One region of the Shewanella sp. SP1S1-7 genome, then DNA from elsewhere that is predicted to be linked to it. Evidence: predicted binding sites of a transcription regulator. Region 1 holds the regulator's gene; the other holds the start of a gene.
The links. The regulator MetJ, encoded in region 1, represses methionine synthesis genes. The targets are predictions, from matches to a motif close to TAGACGTCTAGACGTCTA.
Positions count from the first base shown of each region.

Region 2: a site for MetJ is predicted at 1,948-1,965, ahead of serA (phosphoglycerate dehydrogenase). Genes of this name have one in related genera too.

Region 1 covers NZ_JAUOEU010000007.1:99,590-110,375, forward strand. The annotation lists gene Q4Q49_RS07965 (bifunctional aspartate kinase/homoserine dehydrogenase II) at 1-1,242, opposite strand, end outside; gene metB (cystathionine gamma-synthase) at 1,254-2,417, opposite strand; gene metJ (met regulon transcriptional regulator MetJ) at 2,630-2,944, shown strand; gene Q4Q49_RS07980 (sulfite exporter TauE/SafE family protein) at 3,079-3,822, shown strand; gene nrfD (NrfD/PsrC family molybdoenzyme membrane anchor subunit) at 3,927-4,874, opposite strand; gene Q4Q49_RS07990 (4Fe-4S dicluster domain-containing protein) at 4,877-5,443, opposite strand; gene phsA (thiosulfate reductase PhsA) at 5,456-7,738, opposite strand; gene Q4Q49_RS08000 (pentapeptide repeat-containing protein) at 8,170-8,832, opposite strand; partial or broken gene Q4Q49_RS08005 (SRPBCC domain-containing protein) at 8,938-9,060, opposite strand; gene Q4Q49_RS08010 (hypothetical protein) at 9,136-9,564, shown strand; gene Q4Q49_RS08015 (phosphoribosylaminoimidazolesuccinocarboxamide synthase) at 9,551-10,654, shown strand.
Region 2 covers NZ_JAUOEU010000040.1:3,338-14,123, forward strand. The annotation lists gene Q4Q49_RS20375 (curlin) at 1-56, shown strand, start outside; gene Q4Q49_RS20380 (LuxR C-terminal-related transcriptional regulator) at 229-894, opposite strand; gene Q4Q49_RS20385 (DUF2238 domain-containing protein) at 1,291-1,899, opposite strand; gene serA (phosphoglycerate dehydrogenase) at 2,054-3,283, shown strand; gene ygfZ (tRNA-modifying protein YgfZ) at 3,437-4,399, shown strand; gene Q4Q49_RS20400 (two-component system response regulator) at 4,488-5,504, opposite strand; gene Q4Q49_RS20405 (PAS domain S-box protein) at 5,553-10,786, opposite strand, start outside.

The DNA.
Region 1 (10,786 bases):
CACTAAACTTAAGTCGCCACTAAACAAAGGTTTAGCATCACGGCTTAGTAAACGGGCGAAGCTACGGCGATAATGTTCGGCATCGGCACTCACTAACGCCACTAGGCCGAGATCTGTGTTGATCTGTTGTTCGCTGATCCCTAATGCTTGTGCCTCGGCATCGAGCAATCTTTGCACTTGTTTTTGATTTTCAGCGGTATAGGCAAGCTCAACCCTTTGATGGGCAGACGTCCAATGGGCCAATGGCGTTAAACCCGCGGCGATCACCGAATCTAATAGGCTTGTTAATTCGCCCGTAAGCTTAAAGCCGAACAGCACGACTGCATTGAGGTTCGTCACCACAGGCGCGCTCGCCGACGAACTGTGGGGCGCAATCAAGGTAAAGTCGGTGTGTGATGCATAACTTGAACGCACCGCTAAACTCACGTCGGTATTAAACAAAGGCTGCAAAGTGCGCGAATGCAATACTGGCGAGCCTAAACGCGCTAAGCGGTCGGCTTCGGCAAGTGACATGCTTTTCAGTAACTTGGCATCGTTGATCTTATTAGGATCGGCATTGAACACCCCTTCCACATCGGTCCAAATGGTCACGCGCTCGATATCGGCAAGGCTGGCAATTAAGCTGGCGCTAAAATCTGAACCATTTCGACCGAGTAACAAGGTATCGCCGCGCTCGTTAGCGCAGATAAAGCCTGTGATCACTAAGCGCTCATTTGGATGGGCAGCTAATAGGGCTTGTACTTTAGCGCGGGATTCTTGTACCCGAATTTGCGGCACGGCTGCTTCATCGGCCACTAAAATTGAACAGGCATCCACATGGCTTGCCGCCACGCCAGATTCGCGCAGCAGCGCCGCCATTAAACGTGCCGACCAACGTTCACCAAAGCTCACCACATGGTTAACTTGGTATTCGTTACGTTCGTCGAGGGACAATAAACTGATGAGTTGCGCCTGATCTGTCGCCAAACGCTCGCGCAGATCGCGGGCTTGTTCGTTCGACAATAACTGCTCTACCAACCCCTGTTGATAGCTGGTCAGCACTTGTAATTCTTCTTGCCACAACTGACCAGCGTCGCGCAGCGCTAATAATTTATACAGGAAATTCGTGCTCTTACCCGCCGCAGAGACCACCACAAGGTCATCGCTATGACCGTGGGTTAACAGGATATGGGCGACTCGGCGATAACAATCGGCATCCGCTAAACTGGAGCCACCAAATTTATGTAAGTGACAACGTGCCATCTATTATTCCTCTACTGACAAGCCGCAACGGCGGCTAATCCTGCTTGAATATCTGCAACTAAATCGGCGGCATCTTCAATACCCACCGATAGACGCAATAGGGTGTCTTTAATGCCTGCCTCAAAACGCGCCTGCGGCTCCATGGCTCTGTGGGTCATAGTTGCGGGCACGGCCACCAAACTTTCAACGCCACCTAAACTTTCCGCCACGCTAAATAAGCTGAGTGCACCTAAAAAGGCCACCACTTCGGCCTCGCCGCCTTTGAGCTCAAAACTCAGCATAGCGCCAAAGCCTTGTTGTTGCTTGGCTGCAATCGCATGACCTGGGTGATCCGCAAGACCGGGGTAATAAACTTTGCTCACCACAGGGCTTTGCGTTAATACCTCAACAATGCGCTGGGCATTGGCTTGATGTTCACGAATTCGCACCGCTAAGGTGCGTAGGCCGCGCAGGGTTAAGTAACTATCAAAAGCCGATCCCGTTAAGCCTAGAGTGTTCGACCACCAATGTAAGCTTTCGCCGATTTGTGCATCTTTAGCCACCACTGCGCCGCCAACCACATCGCTGTGGCCATTGATATATTTAGTGGTGGAGTGGATAACGATATCTGCGCCTAACAATAGGGGTTGTTGCAATATCGGCGATAAAAAAGTGTTATCGACCACGACTAGCGCGCCGACCTCATGGCTCGCCTTGGCAATGGCCTCGATATCCACCACTCGCAATAGCGGGTTCGATGGGGTTTCGAGCCACACCATCTTAGGATTTTGTGCGATCGCTGCGGTTAACGCTTGGCTGTCGGTTTGATCGACCACAATCAGCTTAAACTGGCCTTTCTTCGCTAAATTAGTAAATAAACGGTAAGAACCGCCGTAACAATCATGGGGCACAACCAATAGATCATCGGGGCCGAGCAAAGTGGTCACTAAGGTGATGGCCGCCATGCCAGTGCAGGTCACTATGCCAGTGGCGCCCTTTTCTAATTGCGCTAATGCTTCGCCTAAAATGCAGCGCGTTGGGTTGCCTGAACGACTGTAATCGAATTCGCGGGGATTTTTATGACCATCGAAGGCGTAATTAGTCGACAAATAAATCGGTGGCACAACTGCACCATATTGAGTATCGCTTTCGATACCCTGACGCACTGCCAGTGTGGCTAATTGACGCTCTGCCATGGGTGGACTCCTAAATTCGGTAGACTGATAGAGATGTCTGGACGTCTAAATGTACCTAAGCACAACGCCATCGTCAATAGGCGTGAAGACGTTTAGACGTCTGAACATAAAGAAATCTGTTTGCAATCACAAAGAAATAGTAGCAATAATTTGACTGTTCTTTGTAAGGGTTTAAAATCTGCCCCGAATTTAGCGTTATAACAGGTGAGTCAATGACTGAATGGAATGGGGAATACATCAGCCCCTATGCTGAACATGGCAAGAAGAATGAACAAGTAAAAAAAATTACTGTGTCTATTCCGCTCAAAGTGCTTAAGGTCCTCACGGACGAACGTACTCGTCGTCAGGTCAATAATTTGCGTCACGCCACCAACAGCGAGCTGTTGTGTGAGGCATTTTTGCACGCCTACACTGGCCAGCCATTGCCCAACGATGAAGATCTGTCAAAAGATAACCCAGACAGCATTCCTGCAGAAGCCAAGTTGTTGATGGATCAAATGGGAATCGAGTGGGAAGACATGGAATAGCGACTCGTCGCTTTTAAAGTCATATCACAGTGCTCATCAATAGGGATCGTTAACGATCCCTTTTTGTTTATACCCAAGCGACTTCAAACTTTAAATTTCACCATCTTGAGGTGGTTTGGGATATAGGAAATCCTATGTTTTCTATGATAGATCCACAGACTCTCGCCTTGGCCTCACTGATTGTGTTTCTTGGCGCCTTAACCCAGAGCCTGATTGGGTTTGGCCTAGCGGTTGTCGCCAGTCCTTTGCTGTATATCGTCGATCCTCAGCTCGTACCGGGTCCCGTTATTGCCATGGGATTTACCATCTCGCTACTGACCTTATTCCGGGAACGTGGTCATTTAGAATTCAATGGCTTGCAATATGCGCTTATAGGTCGCGTGCCCGGTGGTTTTATCGGTGCGAGTCTGTTGCTGTTTGCGCCTCAGCCCATACTCGGGTTATCCATCGCCGCCATTGTGGCAGTCGCGGTTATCCTCAGCCTGTATAAATTCAGCCTGCCAGTGAATAAGAAAACCCTCTTTGGGGCGGGCGTCGTCTCGGGGATTTTCGGTAATATTGCCGCCATTGGTGGCCCGCCGATGGCGATTCTATTGTCAGGCAAAGACGCCTCGCAGTTTCGCGCCGCCCTGTCGGCCTTCTTCATTTTTAGTTCCACCATAGCTATGGTCATTCTGGCGATCACTGGCTTATTAGAATTGAAGCACCTGTGGCTGTCGTTAATGTTGCTGCCTTCAGTGCTTTTAGGGTATTTAGTCGCGGGGCGATTAGTGGGCAGTGTCGATAAAGATAAAACTAAAATGGCGACATTAGTCCTGTGCAGTATCAGCGCCTTAGTGCTAACGGTGAAGTCGGTTATCGAGTTATTACCCCAATAAGTGTCCTGCTTGTATTGGCAAATCATCTGAAGATTCAAACAATAAAAAGCACTGACATTGTCAGTGCTTTTCTTTATCTATCAATATCTAAAGCCAGCTTACACTCAGCTTAAATAGCTTTGCCCTGCGTACACAATAAAGTGTCTTAAGGCGAGTACGCCCGTTAAGCTCGCACAAGCCACCATGATCATTGCGCCCTTAGTATGGCGAGTCGCGGCAGGTAGTAGCATAAACAGCAATGGAATACCAAAGCCGATACCGACGACGCCTATCCAGAACACGCTTGCCCATAACCCAGAAGTTAACGACGCTAAGGCCGCAGCCGCCGCGCCGCCCTTGAAGTACAAGGCGCAGAACAACATGAACAGGAACAGAATTTCAGTCGCCATCACAGGCAACTCTAAACCGTGCATCTTGACTAAAGTTTTATCGTGGCTGTCAGTCTTAAACAGCAAGAGTGCCAGTACCGCGTTTGCCGCAGCGCCCGCCGATAAACCCGACACTAAAAACAGCGCAGGCAGTACCGCAGTGTTGAGCATAGGGTAAGCATTCATCGCCGAAATTAAGAAGCCAGTGTAAGCCCCTACGCCAATGGCGAGGACAAACAACAATACTTCAATCAGCTTTCGAAATGGCATAAGTAACTTAGCGATAGGTGTTAGGAAACCCAAACCCCATTTTGGTAAGTCATCCCGCAGCACAATAATGGCGTACGCAAAGGCTAAGGGAGAATACGCCAGCAGCGCCAGCACCCCAATGGCCATCACAGACTGGAAGTTATAGTGAATTAAGATCAGCCAGAAGTGGAAGGGTTTGGTTAAATCAAACACTAAGCAGGCTAGACCTAAGCTAATTGCCACAGGCCCAATAATGGCGGCCGCCTTAAGAATACTGCTTTCGGCTCCCGCGCTGAGCTCCTTATTCGCCCAGCGTAAACCAATGCCAATCAATAAACTGCCCGCGGATAACCCCGCCATAAACAGGTAAACGGCGATGACCCAGTGCCAAGTGACAGGATCATATTGCGCCATGTCGCCCCAAGTATTGTTCATAATCAAATCCCCCCTCTTTTGGTAGGAACGCGATATACCCTAGGTTTAGTGCCTAAATGGGTTTTATCTTGGTATGTGATTTTAGTGTTGAGCATGATGGCTACTTCACTCTGCGGATCATTAGCATCGCCAAACACTAAGGCATCGGTTGGACACACAGTCACACACGCTGGCTCTTCGCCCCGTGCTAAACGACTGTCTTTACAGAAGTTACACTTATCCGCCGCCTTGGTTTCTGGGTTCATAAAGCGCACTTTATAAGGGCACGCTGCCACACAGTACATACAGCCGACACACTTCTCGGTATGGATAGAGATAATGCCGTCTTCACCCACATAGGCCGCGCCCGTTGGGCACACCTTAACGCAGGGCGCATCTTCACATTGCTGGCAAGATACCCTGTGGTATTTGAAGTGCAGATTGGGCATCTCACCAAAGGGGCCTTCCACACGCACTTGCAGACGAGTAACGCCTTCGGGTACGCCATTTTCACTGCGACACGCCACGTTACAAGCTTGGCAGCCGATGCACTTATTCTCGTCGTGCACCATTACATATCGTTTATTCATTTAAGCCTCCGATTAGCGCTTTGCCAGCGTAACGCCCGTGGTGTGCACTGTCATGCCACACACTGGAGCCGTCACGTGCGGCAGTAAGTTACCGCAGTGGATACCTTTGCCTGTTGCTCTGACCAACTCTTTGTTTTTAGAACCAAAGCCCATGTAAGCAAACACAGTATCTTGGCGAATGCCCGGCGTGACTAAGGCATGGCCTTCTTCTGTGCCAACACTGCTGGTGAGGCGGATTGGGTCGCCATTGCTGATCCCTAATTTGCCCGCAGTGACGGGGTGAACCCACACAGCGTTATCCGACATCAGGTTAGCGAGCATAGGCACATTGTGGGTGGCGCCATTGGTGTGCACCGCCACTTTGCCTTGGATAAAGTACAGCTCATCTGCTTTTTTAAGATTCACTTCGCGGAACTTGATCACCCCACGGCCCGGTGCCATGGCTTCGACTTTGGCGGAGGTGAGTTCAATCTTGCCACTCGGGGTTTTAAAGGTGAGTGCGCTGGCGTAAGTGCCGTCTTCATCGGCAGGTCGCGCATTGGGGTATGCCTTAATAAACTCGGCAACCATCTTAGGCTCGCACAACATAATTGGCTTACCGAAGCTCACAAAACCTTCGTCTTTGATCCGGCGCAGCAGGTCAGTGTCGCGGTTCACCTGCAGCATTTGCAGGGTTTCCATGTTTTCCCATGGATAGAACTCGCCAAGGCCCATAGCCACACCCACATCCTTAAAGATCTGCCAAGAAGGCTTAGTATCACCTAAGGTTTCAACGACTCGTTGGCGCACATAATAGGCCGGATTTTTACCTGACTTATCAGCAATTTCTTCATCACGTTCAAGATAAGTTGACTCAGGTAAAATCACGTCCGCATAGGCGGCGGTTTCGCTGATATACACATCACACACGGCGATAAAGTCGAGCTTTTTCATCGCTTCAACAACGCGCGCCCTGTCTGTCATGGTTTGCATTGGGTTAGTGCGTGACATCACCCAGCCGTGTAACTGGTAAGGAACAGCGCTTAACGTGGCATCGAGAATGGTTTGGTAAACGCCGCCCGATGTCCACATCATGGCGTACTGTTCTTCCACCTGATCGATACGTTTCGCTGCTGGTTTTGGCATGTCTTTCACGCCAGGTTTTGCCAATACGGGCGCAACCGCTTCACCGGCAAGCTTGTTGTAATCACCGGGTTTCTGGCCGATATAAATCCCGCCCTTACGCTCGATGTTACCAATCAAGACGTTAGCGGCGTAAAGGGCGCGGCGCATCTCAAACTCTTCGGTGGTAAAGGTGGCTCTGTGACCAAAATCGACCACAGCATGGGGCGCTTTAGCGGCATATTCGTGGGCGATACGACGAATGTCTTTGGCAGGCACATCGGAGATGGTTTCGGCCCATTCAGGGGTATAGGCTTTCACTTCGGCGGCAAAGGCTTCGAAGCCTTCCACATAGCGCGCGACAAATGCCTTGTCGTAAAGATTATCTTCAATCAATACATGGCATAACGCCAAGGCGACGGCCACGTCTGTTCCGGGGCGAATGGCGTACCATTCATCGGCCTTGTCGGCCACAATGGAGAATCTTGGCTCGAACACCACCAGCTTGGCACCTTTGTCCATTTGCGCCGCCATCATGCCGCGGGTTTCGGACATATTGATGCCTTCGTACAGGTTATGGCCGAAGTTAATGATGTATTTTGAATTGCCTAAATCACGTTTAACCTTAGTGCCAAAAATAGCCTTAGCGGCAATTTCATAACCACCAGGGCAAGTCGACGCGTGGGTAAAGGTATTTGGACTACCAAAGGCGGTCGCAAGGTGAAACAAATGCTTTTCTTGTGAGCCAGATTTTGACGAGAATGCCACGGCTTCTGGGCCATGTTCTTTTTTGATTTTATTGAGGTTTTCAGCGATTAATTTATAAGCCTCATCCCAACTGATCTCAGCCCATTTGCCTTCACCGCGCTCACCGACCCGCTTTAACGGTTTAACGATACGCTGTGGATCGTACAATAAACTATGGCCTGCGCCGCCACGGGCACACACTTTACCGCCAAAGGATTTAGCGGCCTTGTTGCCACTAATGAACACGTTTTTGCCCTCAATCACCCGCGCCGAAATTGGGCAGCGAGTCGAACACATTTCACAAATACTGGCAATGTCTTTGCCCATGCCCTTTAGCTGCTTATTCTCTAATGCCGCTAAGCTGCCCGGCAGCAGACTGGCCAGCGCACACGTGGCGCTGCTCGCTCCTGCTCCCTTTAAAAAGGTTCGCCTATTAAGCTCAATCATGGTTACCTCCATCACGCTCATCCCACCCGTCAGTCGCCACATTGGACGCCATCGAGCAGAGGTTTGCTCACTGATTTGATTACTTTTTTAGTTATAAAAGCGTAAAAACAGCGCCACCATATCTTCAAAATACACGGCATACGCTGAATACACTGCTCATCCACAGAGATTGTTATCCCGAAAGAGGTAGGTGGGTATTGTGGTAAACCACATGGGGAAGCTCGGTGTGATCTACCGCAACTAAAACCTAAGACTGACCTTGAAATACGTGAATAAGATCAATAGGTCTTAAAAAACGGACAGAAAAAGCCGCCAGATGGGACAAATGGCGGCTTCAAAAACAAACAGATATTTCAGTAAATTGCGATAACACTCGTGGGATGAGCATCACTATGCTGAGTGAAAAGCTGAGTAAAAACCTACCACAATCCTTAATCCATTAATTCTATATCGAGGCAGTTGAGCAGCCGAATCGCTTCGTCGCGGCTAAACTTAGCCCTTTTGATTTTATTGTTAAAAATGTCGATATCGTAATTAGTGGCCTCGCTGAAATCCGCCTCCAATAATTGAGTTCGGCCAAACAGACTATGACTAAAATCCGTGTAGGTGAAATTGGCTTGATTAAAATTGCCCTCGCGAAAATCCACATCGTGGGCCTTACACTCTTCGATGATGATTTCATCGAGGGACAAACCTAAAAATGAGCAGTCGTTTAGAATGCATTGCTTAAAGGAAAAGGGCGCGGCAAAGGATAAACGCGACCACGCGGCGCGGGTCCAATCGATACCGACTAACTTACATTCTTCAAACTCCACCCCGCTGAACTGACACTGGGGCACTTTCACTAAGCTCAAGTTGCAGCGTACAAAGCGACAATCGATAAACTTACATTTACGAAAAACGCTCTCGCTAAAATGACAGTCTTGAAAGCAGCAATCCTCGAACTCGATGCCCTGTAGCTCTTGGGCTAATTCCGACAAACCATTAAACTGTTTTGATAAAAAACTATTGCCCTGCAAAACCGCGCTTTGCGCCAGTTGCGATGGCGCAAGCACTGATTGTTTAAGCATTGGCACTTCTTTCTGTGACGACATAACACCTCTAATCCTGCCCAATCCCCAACAATATGATAATGCAGGGCAATTGGGCTAGGTACTGCTTATTGTTTACTCTCTGATACGAGGCTTGAGACTCACCGGCTAAATGCTCGCGACGAGTTCCTCAAGCTGATCGGTCGCCTTAGACCAACCCTGATGAAACCCCATATCCTCATGATTCTGCCTATCTTCGCTATTCCAATGCTGCACCCGCGCAGTGTACTTCCCTCCATTGGATATTTAGCTTGATGGTCTTGTGGGCTGCAACTGTGTCATAAGCTCGCACATCAGCAAAGAACAATGCAAATAGCCGTGGCAAATTTCGTCAATAAAGGTAAAATGTCGCCACTTTTTCGCGGCAGTCTAGCACAAGGTTCTCTCGGATTAATGGTTAGCATTTTCGAGCAAAATGGCACGGGCCCAGCCCGCTTTAACAGACCACTTTCACTGTGGTGCCAACCTTGCCCTGCGTTTGTTCCATCCCTTGCATTATCTCCTGCTGACACAATTCAAACACCGCCCGAAAATACCCCTTTTGCTGTTCAAGATTTAACATCAAATCCCGCAAACTGGCCGAACACTTTACGCCTTAAGCCACGCGCGAATAATAAAGCGGTTGCAATGAATCTGGCTGTTGCTAACGCCATAGTCCTTCTGCAAACCGACACTTATAAAAACCTTATCCCTACACTCTCTATCCTAAGGAATACTCGTCATGAGTCTTGCTGATTCCGTACTTGCCATCAATAACGATTTGCCTATCCGCACCGACAGCCCAGTCCACAGCGGCAAGGTTCGCAGCGTTTACTGGCTAACCGACGCCGACAGCCGCCGTTTAATTACCACTAAAGGTTATAACGTCCCCGAAGATACTCCGCTCGCTATCATGGTGATCAGCGACCGTATCTCGGCCTTCGACTGTATCTTCCACGGTGAAGGCGGCCTCAAAGGTATTCCCGGTAAAGGCGCGGCATTAAACGCGATTTCTAACCATTGGTTTAAACTGTTTGCCGAAAACGGCCTAGCCGACAGCCATATTTTGGATATCCCGCACCCGTTCGTATGGATAGTCCAAAAAGCCCGCCCTATTAAAGTCGAAGCCATTTGCCGCCAGTACATTACAGGCTCAATGTGGCGCGCTTACTCAAAAGGCGAGCGAGTATTCTGTGGCATCACACTGCCAGAAGGCTTAGAGAAAGATCAAAAACTACCTGAGCTGTTAATCACCCCATCGACTAAGGGCATTTTAACCGGCATCCCAGGCGTGCCAGCCCAAGATGACGTGAACATCAGCCGCAGCGACATCGAAGCCAATTACCAAGCCTTTGGCTTTGAAAAGTTAGAAGATATCGACCTGTACGAGAAGCTGTTAAAAGATGGCTTTAAAGTGATTTCAAAAGCACTGGCCGACATTGACCAAGTGTTTGTCGACACTAAGTTTGAGTTCGGCTATGTCACCGACAAAGACGGCAATTCAAAACTGATTTACATGGATGAAGTCGGCACCCCAGACTCATCACGTATTTGGGACGGCGCCGCCTACCGCGATGGCAAGATTTTGGAAAACTCTAAAGAAGGTTTCCGCCAGTTCTTGCTGAATCATTTCCCCGATCCAGATGTGCTGCTCAACAAAGACAGAATGCCAGAACGTGAAGCCCTAGCTCGCGACAATGACCTGCCACTTGAGGCCATGATGCAAGTGTCACGCACTTACACTGGCGTTGCCGAGAAGGTGACTGGCGCGGCGATCCCACTGCCAGCGAATCCAAAGGCAGATATCATCAAGATCCTACGGGAAGAGTATGATCTGATTGTGTAATAGAGAGTTGTAATCAAATCTGAGGTTTTGGGTGGTTTGCCCATAACTGAATAGTAGAAAAGGCGCTTAGGCGCCTTTTTGTTTAAGTCATTCACAAACTTAACCAATACATCACTGATGATTAAGCACTGT
Region 2 (10,786 bases), on a different contig from region 1:
GCATCAGCGTTAATCAATCAGGCAATATGAACGTTGCTACTGTAGTGCAATACTAGTCAATCCTGTTAAAACCACCACAGCTACACTCTTTGGTGGTTTATCAAAAGGGTGTTGAACAAAAAGCGGGAATGTTTAATCAAACATTCCCGCTTTCCTATTCTGACTAATCAGCAATTATTAACATTAACCACTCAAAGCGAAAAGCTAACGATCAATATCTTTAACTACCTAGCTGCACAGCTCAAAGTGAGTCTGATAGGTTTGTGCCCAACGCAACAACTCAACACGATTACGGGACTGGGTTTTACGGAAGATAGAGGAAATATGAGCCTTCACCGTATGTTCGCTGATGCACAATCTGTGGGCGATTTCTTTATTCCTCGCGCCACTCGACACAAATTGAATAATAGTGCGCTCACGGGAAGTCAGCATCTGTAGCATAGCCACTGTATCGGAGAGCATCTCATTATTGCCATCGAGCTTTTGTACTACACGACGGAACACTTTACTCAGTAATGTTCTGTCGTACCACAACTCCTCTGCCACCATTTTACGCAAACCCGTCAACATCAAATCCAAACGTTGATCGGCAAACAACAAACCACGAATACCGAGTAACATAGCCGACTCTTGATCTAAAGAGTCACGCTCAACTTGGTATAGCGCCACGGGAAAATGTGACACTAAGCGCGAAGCCAACAAAGGGATCCCCTTGTTATCGAGTGCAGCGCCTTTTTGGGTGATCAGATAAAAACTTCGACGACTCTTATCTAAATCTAATTCCGCCGCATGCTTAACGATACGAGTTTTCAAGCCTATGGATTCAGCGAGTAACGCTAAATGACATGGTGCCGCCATTTGATGTAAAAAAACTAATTCATTAATTGTGCTCAATGACTCTCCTCCCTGAAAAGTATTTTCTATTAGCAAAATGGTATGTTTGACCAGCCTCTTTAGTTAGATTTTTAAACATTCCATTAACCTAGTTGATTCTGACTAGTTAAAGACTGAAAAACATCACCCAAATGTACTATTCCCTTTTAAATCCTAGTAAGTTCGACTAACTGACGGAATATAATTGCAATAACAGCATAAAACTCCATTAGGTTTAACCGACTCACGAAATCTAGTACTTTCAAACTATGAAGACACCCATCGAAAGTTGCAACACAAAAATAACATGCAGGCAATAAGAAAGTGTGACAGCTAAATGCCATCACACTCATGTTAGAAGCTTTATGGAAGAATGAACTTATGACTCAAGCTGAAACAATCAGCAACTCACGGCCACTAGCGTCTGAGTTTAAGTGCTGCTATTTGCTTATCTTGAAAACGAGACAATAAAACGAGTGCGACAATTGCGCCAATTAATGCCATTAACATATCTGATTGAGTGTCCCACACATAGCCTTGGGTTCCCAAAAAGGCTTCAGCGCCTTCACCTGTTGCCACGGCAACCCACCATTCAATGAGTTCATAAAACGCCGAAAACGCGAGCACAAAACATGTGACCAAAAACGCACACCAAGCACCGGGTTTGACCGCTTGATTACGCAGCATAATTTCACGCGCTAGCATGGCAGGGATAAAACCTTGCGCAAAGTGACCTAACTTGTCGTAATTATTACGTTCTGAACCCATCCAATGGGCAATCGTGTCGAATAATGGCACTTCAGCATAGGTGTAATGCGCGCCAACAAACAGCACACAGCAATGGGCTAACACTAAAACATACACCAGCGGCGTCAACGGGAAGCGTTTGCGGGTAAAAAATAGCAGTGGCACAGCCACTAATGCGGGAGCCGCTTCGAGCCACCAAGTGAAAGGATCTGCGGGATTTATCGCCGACCAAACGAGCACTAAGAGGTAAATAGCACACCACGCGATTTTGTTATTCAATGTTTCTTCCTCTTATGCGATATTGTTCTTAATTTAGAATATTAACTTTAGCCATCTAGCCCTCCACACTGAGTAAAAAAAGTGCTATTTTGGTGGGTGAAGGTTGTCAGCATATCATAAGAAACATTTCTATTAATTAGAGGGTACCCATATCATGGCGAAACATTCGCTGGACAAGGATAAGATCAAGATCCTGCTGTTGGAAGGCGTCCACCAATCTGCAGTCGATGTACTTGAGCGTGCGGGATACACCAACATCGAATACCACAAAGCCTCATTAGGTGATGAAGCATTAATTGAATCCATCAAAGATGCACATTTCGTGGGACTTCGTTCACGTACCCAATTAACTGCCGAGGTGCTGAAACGTGCCGAGAAGTTGATCGCGATCGGTTGCTTCTGTATCGGAACCAACCAAGTTGATCTTGCCACCGCCGAATCCCTTGGTATCCCAGTATTTAACGCACCATTCTCCAACACGCGAAGTGTTGCCGAACTCGTGATTGGCGAAATCATTATGCTGATGCGCGGTATCCCTGAGCGTAACGCCATCGCCCACCGTGGTGGCTGGATGAAAACCGCCGCTGGCAGCTACGAAGTGCGCGGTAAAACCTTAGGCGTAATCGGTTACGGTCATATCGGTACTCAGCTTGGTATTCTGGCTGAGACGCTGGGCATGCGCGTGGTGTTCTTCGATATCGAAGACAAACTGCCGCTAGGCAATGCACAGCAAATTCATTCAATGGAACAGTTACTGGCGCAAGCTGACGTAGTGAGTTTACACGTACCAGAAACCCCACAAACCAAAGACATGATAGGCGCAGCTGAATTTGCGGCGATGAAAAAGGGTAGCATCTTTATCAACGCATCACGCGGTACTGTAGTCGATATCGAGGCCTTAACGGTCGCCTTGAAAGAGCGTCACCTTGCGGGCGCGGCAATTGATGTGTTCCCAGTTGAGCCGCAATCTAATGACGATGAATTTATCAGCCCACTTCGAGGTCTTGATAACGTATTGCTGACACCGCATGTGGGCGGCAGTACCGCTGAAGCCCAAGAAAACATTGGTATCGAAGTCGCTGGCAAGCTCGCTAAATACTCAGACAACGGCTCGACCGTATCTGCAGTTAACTTCCCTGAAGTTTCGCTGCCTATGCATAAAGGCACCTCACGCTTACTGCATATTCACCAAAACCGTCCAGGCGTGCTGATCAAGATCAACCAAGCCTTCTCGGAAAAAGGCATCAACATTGCCGCGCAATATCTGCAAACCACCGCTGAGATTGGTTATGTGGTCATGGAAGTCGACACCCACCAAGCCGAAGAAGCCTTAGTAGAGTTGAAGGCGATTGAAGGCACACTGCGTACCCGCGTGCTGTTTTAAGAGTTAAGCCCAATCGCATTAAGCGTATCGGCTAAAGTACACAGACTGAGGCGCACATGTCATTCACAGATATGTGCGCCTTATGCTTTTGGGCCTAAAGGAATTCCGTTACAATCTAGCCTCTCACATCGTCTTCATTTTCAGGATCTCGCTATGACTATTTCAGTTTCTACGCCCCATTGGGATCTGGACGCTTCTTTGCCTCCACTCATGCTTGCCAACTTATCTCATATGGGCCTTATCAAAGTGGTTGGAGAACAAGGCCGCAGTTTCATCCATGGCCAAGTGACCACTGACATCAGCTCATTAGCCGATAACCAATGGCGCTGGGGCGCACATTGCGATCCAAAAGGTAAAATGCTGGCCAGTTTCAGGACCTTTGCCATCCAAGATGCGCTCTTTATGCTAATGCCAAAGGATGCCATCGAAGTCGATTTACCCCAGTTACAAAAATATGCCGTATTTAGCAAAGCTACCTTAAGCAATGCATCCGCTGAATGGACTCTGCTCGGGGTCGCCGGTGAACAAGCAAGCCAGTTCGTGAGCGAACATTTTGGCGACATTCATCAAGAATTCACGCCCATTGAACATGGCGCGATTTTAAAAGACGCTGACCGTTTTATTTTAATGTTAACCCCAGAGGCTGCCGCTGCTTTAGTGGCCAAATCAAAGCTGAGCGTATTTGATGCCAGTGCTTGGCAAGCGTTAGAAATCGTCGCGGGATACCCTAACTTAGCGCCAAGCCATGCCAGCCAATACGTACCGCAGATGTGTAATCTACAAGCGGTTAACGGCATTAGCTTCAATAAAGGCTGTTACATGGGGCAAGAAACCATAGCGCGGATGAAGTATCGCGGTGGTAATAAACGCGCCCTGTATATTCTGCGCGGCCATACTGATCAGCAAATCAGCCTAGAATCTGGCCTTGAAATCGCGATGGAAGATGGCTTTCGCCGTGGCGGCCATATTATTGAGTTTGTACAGCGTGGCAACCAAGTGTTGTTAACTGCGGTGCTTGCCAACGATACCAGCAACGAGACTAAACTGCGTTTTGCCGATGATGAGCAATCACATTTAACGATCCAAGCCCTGCCCTACTCATTAGATGAAGCGTAATGCTTTGATTTAATATAATTAGTATAAAATATTGAAGCAAAATAAAGGCGCCAATGGCGCCTTTACCTTAGTCAATGCACTTCGAGCATCAATTTTCTAAATAAGTATCTCGAATGGCAATTGCTTCTGGCAGGATTTGCTTGAACTCCTCCACCAACTTAGGATCGAAATGTTTTCCCGCTTGATTTTCAAATAGCTCCATAGTTGCTTCAATCGTCCAAGCCTGCTTGTAAGGCCGTTGCGAAGTCAGCGCATCGAACACATCCGCAATCGCGGTGATACGCCCTTCAAGGGGAATTTCTTCACCTACCAAGCCATTGGGGTAACCTGAACCATCCCACTTCTCATGGTGAGTTAAGGCGATACGACGGGCCATTTGCAATAACGGATCGCTATGTTCTCCAATAATTTCTGCACCTATGGCGGCGTGCTGCTGCATAATTTCCCATTCCTGCGCATCAAGTTTCCCTGGCTTTTTCAGCACAGCATCGGGCGTACCGATTTTACCAATATCGTGCATAGGCGCCGCATTAAAAATCAAGTCACAAAAGGTTGTCGGTAAGCCGAGCTTTATCGCTAATATGCGGGCGTAATGGCTCATACGCACAACATGTAGACCCGTCTCGTTGTCCTTGTATTCAGCAGCACGGCCAAGACGACGGATAATCTCGAAACGGGTTTCTTCTAATTCGTGGGTACGAACTTTAACTTGTTGTTCGAGTAGACGTTTTTGATCATAGAGCGCAAGATGCGTTTTAACCCGCGCTTTAACGACAGGCGCACTGACAGGCTTAGTAATATAATCCACCGCGCCCAATGCAAAACCTTGGGCTTCATCAGCAATTTCAGATAAGGCGGTCACGAATATCACCGGAATATGGCTGGTCAGCGGCTCTTGCTTTAGCAGCTTGCAGACTTCATAGCCATTCATACCTGGCATCATGACATCGAGCAGAATCAAGTCAGGCCGCGATTTTGTCACTAACGCTAATGCCCTTGGCCCATCGATCGCCACTTTGACTTTGTAATCATCACCTAGAATACCGATCAAAATATCAATATTCTCAGGTGTGTCATCGACGACTAATATTGTTGCTTTTTCCATTAACAACTCCACTCAATGTCACACATTATAAATTCGCGCTACCGCTTTCTATCCTAACTGTGTAATCACATCGTCAATTAAGTCGATTGCCTCATCAAACTGATACTGGTTAATCATAGATAAAGCGGGGCTTAATGTTTGCCACATTGCACTACTCACCTTCGGCTTTAACGCATCAATTTTTGCCACAGCGCTGGCATCGGCTTCATCTAGATTCTGACGTAAGGCCTGTAATGCCGCCCTTAAATCCTCTGTAGATAACAAGTCAACATCTTGGGGTTCGGCTGGATTCACCGCTGCGGGTTTGGCGTATTCAATCGCATCGCAAATAGAAGCCACTAGCGGTTGAATTTGAACTAACTCATCTTCAAAGGACGCATTCTCAGTTAAATGCAACTCAAGTAAACGCGCTAACTCCACCAATTTAGCCGAGCTTAAATTGCCCGCTAAGCCTTTAAGGGTATGGGCAATACGCACTGCATCTTCGACTTGATTCGCTGCGATGGCTTTGCGAACCTGTTCCACCACATTACGCTGACTGCTCACAAAACGATCAAATATACGTTGATAAAGCCGCGTCGAGTGTTGCACCAGTTGCAAACCTCTATCGATATCCAGCTCTGGGTGCTCTGGCCATTTAAGCAATACGGTTTGTTCTGCACTATTGCCTGCCTCACCCTTAGTGCTACTCAATATCGATTGAGTAAAGGTATCTACTGCAGCCGTTTCAGATGCGGGTGCGAGGTATTTCAACAGGGTTTGATAAAGAACATTCACTTCTATCGGTTTGGCGATATGGTCGTTCATGCCCGCCCTGATGCACATGTCCCTATCACCCGCCATCGCATTGGCTGTCATGGCGACGACGGGTAAACTGGCCAACTCGGGTCTTTTTCTTATCGCCTGAGTGGCTTGATAACCATCCATGACCGGCATTTGGCAGTCCATTAACACTAGATCGAAATGCTGCTGCGACAGTTTATCTAAAGCGATTTGGCCATTGGTCGCTATGGATAAAATAATCCCCACTTGCTCTAAAAACTCACTGGCGACTTCGAGATTCATCTCGTTATCTTCCACTAACAGGATACGCTTCCCTTGCAGTGGCAATAACAACTGTGGTGCCAGCTCTTCGGTGCGGCGCCTTACTGGCAAAATGCCTTCGCGGCCAATCGCATTCATTATGCCGTCGAGTAAGCGTGAGGCACTGATGGGTTTACTGATGTATCCCGCTAAAGCCAGTTGCTCAATTTGAGTGAGGAACTCATGATCCGCATGGGCAGAGACCATTAAAATTTTGGGCTGATACTGAGGTTGTGATTGAGGCTGCGACTGAGCATGCAATTGGATTTGACGCGCGGTTTCCAGCCCATCCATGTTAGGCATTTTCCAATCGATTAACGCCACTTCATAGGCTTGCAGTAGGCAGCGGCTTATCGCTTCTTCACCCGAGCGCACTGTATCGACCCTAAAGCCCATACTTTCGAGTGTAGTGCGCATAATATCTCTGGCGGTCGCGTTATCATCGACCACCAGCACAGACATGCCTTCAAGCTCTTGTTCGAGGACTAATTTCTGACCATCGGAAATGTGCAACTTAACTGTGAAATAAAAAGTGCTGCCATGACCGAACTGACTTTCAACCCCTATCTTCCCGCCCATCAGTTCGACGAGCTGCTTACAAATAGCCAAACCTAAACCTGTGCCACCGTATTTACGGGTGGTTGAAGTATCCGCCTGGGTAAAAGATTTAAATAATTTTGCTTGCTGCTGCTCAGTTAAGCCTATGCCACTGTCACGCACACTAAAACGCAGCACGACATCATCATCTTGCTGCTCAACTAAACTGAGCGACAGCAAGACCTCACCGCGTTCGGTGAACTTAATGGCGTTATTCATCAGGTTAATCAACACTTGGCCTAATCGCAGCGAATCCCCTAACAGATAACGAGGCACGTTGGGCGCAACGGCGAACAATAATTCAATCTGCTTATGGGCAGCTTTCTCAGAGAACATATCGCTGAGATCTTCCAACATAGTGTCGAGCTGAAAAGGTACTGAATCTATGTCTAACTTACCCGCCTCAATCTTTGAGAAATCCAGAATATCATTGATAATCGACAGCAAAGATTGCGATGCCCGCTCAATCTTCTCCACATAATTCTTCTGTTTTTTATCTAACTCGGTCTGTAAGCACAGCTGGGACATGCCAATAATGGCATTCATTGGGGTGCGGATTTCGTGGGACATATTCGCCAAGAAGTCGCCCTTGGCTTTACTAGCCGCATCGGCTTGCTCTTTGGCGAGTAGCAGTTCATCTGAGAGCAATTTAAGTTCTGTCATATCGACCATGCTGATCACGGCCGATTCAAATTGTCCTTGGGCATCAAGCAGTGCCGACACATTGACTGTCATCCACAAAGGCGCACCGGAAGGACGAATAAAACTGCGCTCGCCGCGATAATGATCAATTTTACCTTCGACCAACTCCTGAAATTGCGCCTTGGCTATGGATTGATCTTGCTCACTGAGAACCTCAAAAATAGCGGTATTACGTAAATGATTACGTGACAGCGCCATATCGGCACAGAATTGGTCATTACAATCTAAAATAACGCCTTTAATATCCACATTGACTATGCCAATAGTTGCCCCATCGAACAGCGCCTTAAAGTGCGCCTCACTGAGGGCTAACTCTTGCTCTACGGTTTTGCGTTGGGTAATGTCCATCACATAGCCATTCCACGTGATGCCACCCTCTTCACCCAAATGACCGCTCGCACCGGCTTCCATCCAACGTATGCTGCCATTAGGGTGGCGATAGCGAAACTCACGTATCCATTGCAACCGGTCTTCACTCTGACCCGATAATGCTCGCACAACATCTGGTCTTTCTTCGTCAAAAATCCGCTCGGCTATGATGTCAAAATTGCTCATCAGATCATCACGATGTAGCCCAAGCATCTTCATTGCCGCACCAGAGAGGAAGGCAAATCTTCTGTCTGTTGGAGAATGCCATTGCAATTGGTACACAGTACAAGGAATCGACTCAGTAATATTGGTCAGTTGCTGACGCGATGCTTCGAGTTCGACTAAGGCGAGTTTACTCTCGGTAATATCGTCGATACTGCCGTCAAACCAGAGTGGCATGCCCTCTTCGGTATAACTCGCCTTACCTTTCTCATGCACCCAACGGATGCTGCCATCGCGGTGGCGAATACGGTATTCCACCTCAAAGGTTTCCTGTTGTGCCAGCGCTCGGTCGATATGGCGATGGCATAAGGCAAGATCCTCCTCCAAAATCAAGGATGCGAATGTGCGTTGGCGATTCTCAATAAATTGATTTGCAGCGTAACCGGTAATCTCGGCGATATTGTCGCTGATATATTCCATGACCCACACATCCCCGATGCGAGTCCGATAAACGGCGCCGGGAATATTCGTCACTAGCCCACGAAAACGCTGTTCGCTATCACGGATCTTCTGCTCAACGGCCAGTTTTTGTGTCATATCGCGTATTGAAGCCGCCACTTGCCTCTGTCCATCAAAGGCGGTGGGAAGAATACTCAGCGCTATTTCTGCAATAAATTCATTACCATCGGCTTTTAGCGCCCGCACATGACGGGCATTTGCCATGCTTCTATCGCGGCCTTCGCGCAGGAATGTTTGCCGCTCGAGCACATGCCCATTTCCTAACTCTTGCGGCAATAACGTCTCAACCTGCAACCCCAACATAGCGCCCGTTTCGTATCCAAAGAGCTGCTGGCAGCGACTGTTTGTAAAGACGATTTTCCCCTGCTCATCAACTATCAACATGGCCTCGGGCGCGGCTTCCAGTACCGCATTTGACCAGACCGCCGCTGAAAACTGCTCTGTGACATCGGTAAATAACATCTCCACCGACATTAGCTCACCTGTGTCAGACATTAATGGCTGCATAAACACATCGAGCCTTCTTAAATGCCCTTGATCATCCAGCATTTCCACTTGATGCGAAGGCACATTTTGGCCTTTCAAAGCCAAATCAGTGTATTGCCAGTTTTGCTCATTGAGGGGATTGGCCGAAAATAGCCTTTGATATTTGCGCTTGAGCAGTTCAGGGGAAATCCCCAGCACCTTAGTCACGCCCTCGCTCACCTGCGCCAGCTGGCCGTCAGGACCGAGGGAACAATAGAAAGACTTATCGCTCATACCATCAATCAGGCGAGCAAAGCGGTTACCACGGGAATCAAGAATGGCTTGCTCACGTTCTGCGAGTAATTGTGCCATTTGATTGAAGGTATTGCTCAGCGTCACTATCTCACTCACAGCACCTTGGGGAATTATGAGCTGCTGGGTTTTCCCCTGCCCAAAGGACAAGATACCCGACTCGAGTTGCTCTAACGGCCGAGTTAGTCGCTTAGCGGCCAGATAGCAAGTCAACAATAATAAGAGGGTTAATAAACTTAAATTGAGTATTATGGATGCGATATCATCGAGCAGTGCTGTGTACAAATCTTGCTCTGGTGCTAGCACTATAACGCGCCATTTTAGCTGTGGGACAGTCGCAATACTCGCGAGGTACACCACATCCTTGTCGTCAACAAACCTAGCCTGACCATCAAGTCCTTTCGTTTGTAAGGCCCAAAAGTCAGCATTCCTGTATTTATTTTTATCAAACAACTGTGTCGAAGTCGTGGCCAGTACTTTGTCTTTATCAACATGATAAATAAGCCGTCCTTGATCGTCTAAAACCACCAGTCGATTAGGCGCAATTCCTAATTGTTTTGGCAAGCCATCTAACGCTAAGTCAACCGTCGCGACGCCAAAATAATGCTCCGCCTCACCAAAAGGAGCCGAATAAGTCACCATCAGAATATTGCCCGCCCCCTCATCAAAGTAGGCCTTTGACCAGTAGCCCGCCGCTTGATTGATGGCATTGTTCCACCAATCCCAAGTGCCATCGGTATAATCGTAACCCTCGGCACCAATATCGATATAATGGAGATCGTCGCTACCACTGGTGTCGCGGTAAACATAGGGAGAAAAGAGTTTGCGATTGGGAAAGGTGTTGGGTTTAAACGCGACTGCGGAGCCAAAGAAATCAGGATTACGTTTGAGCCGATTCATCAAGACACTTTTCACGCTCTCAGTGTCATTCATATCTTCTTTACTCGACAAAAAACCAATAAAATCAGCAAGGCCTTGGGTATTAGCTTGTGCGTGCTCGAGTAACAATTGCAGACGCGAAGCCGAGTGACTCGCCTCTTGCGTCAGGCTATGGTAAAGCCGATTCTCAGTGG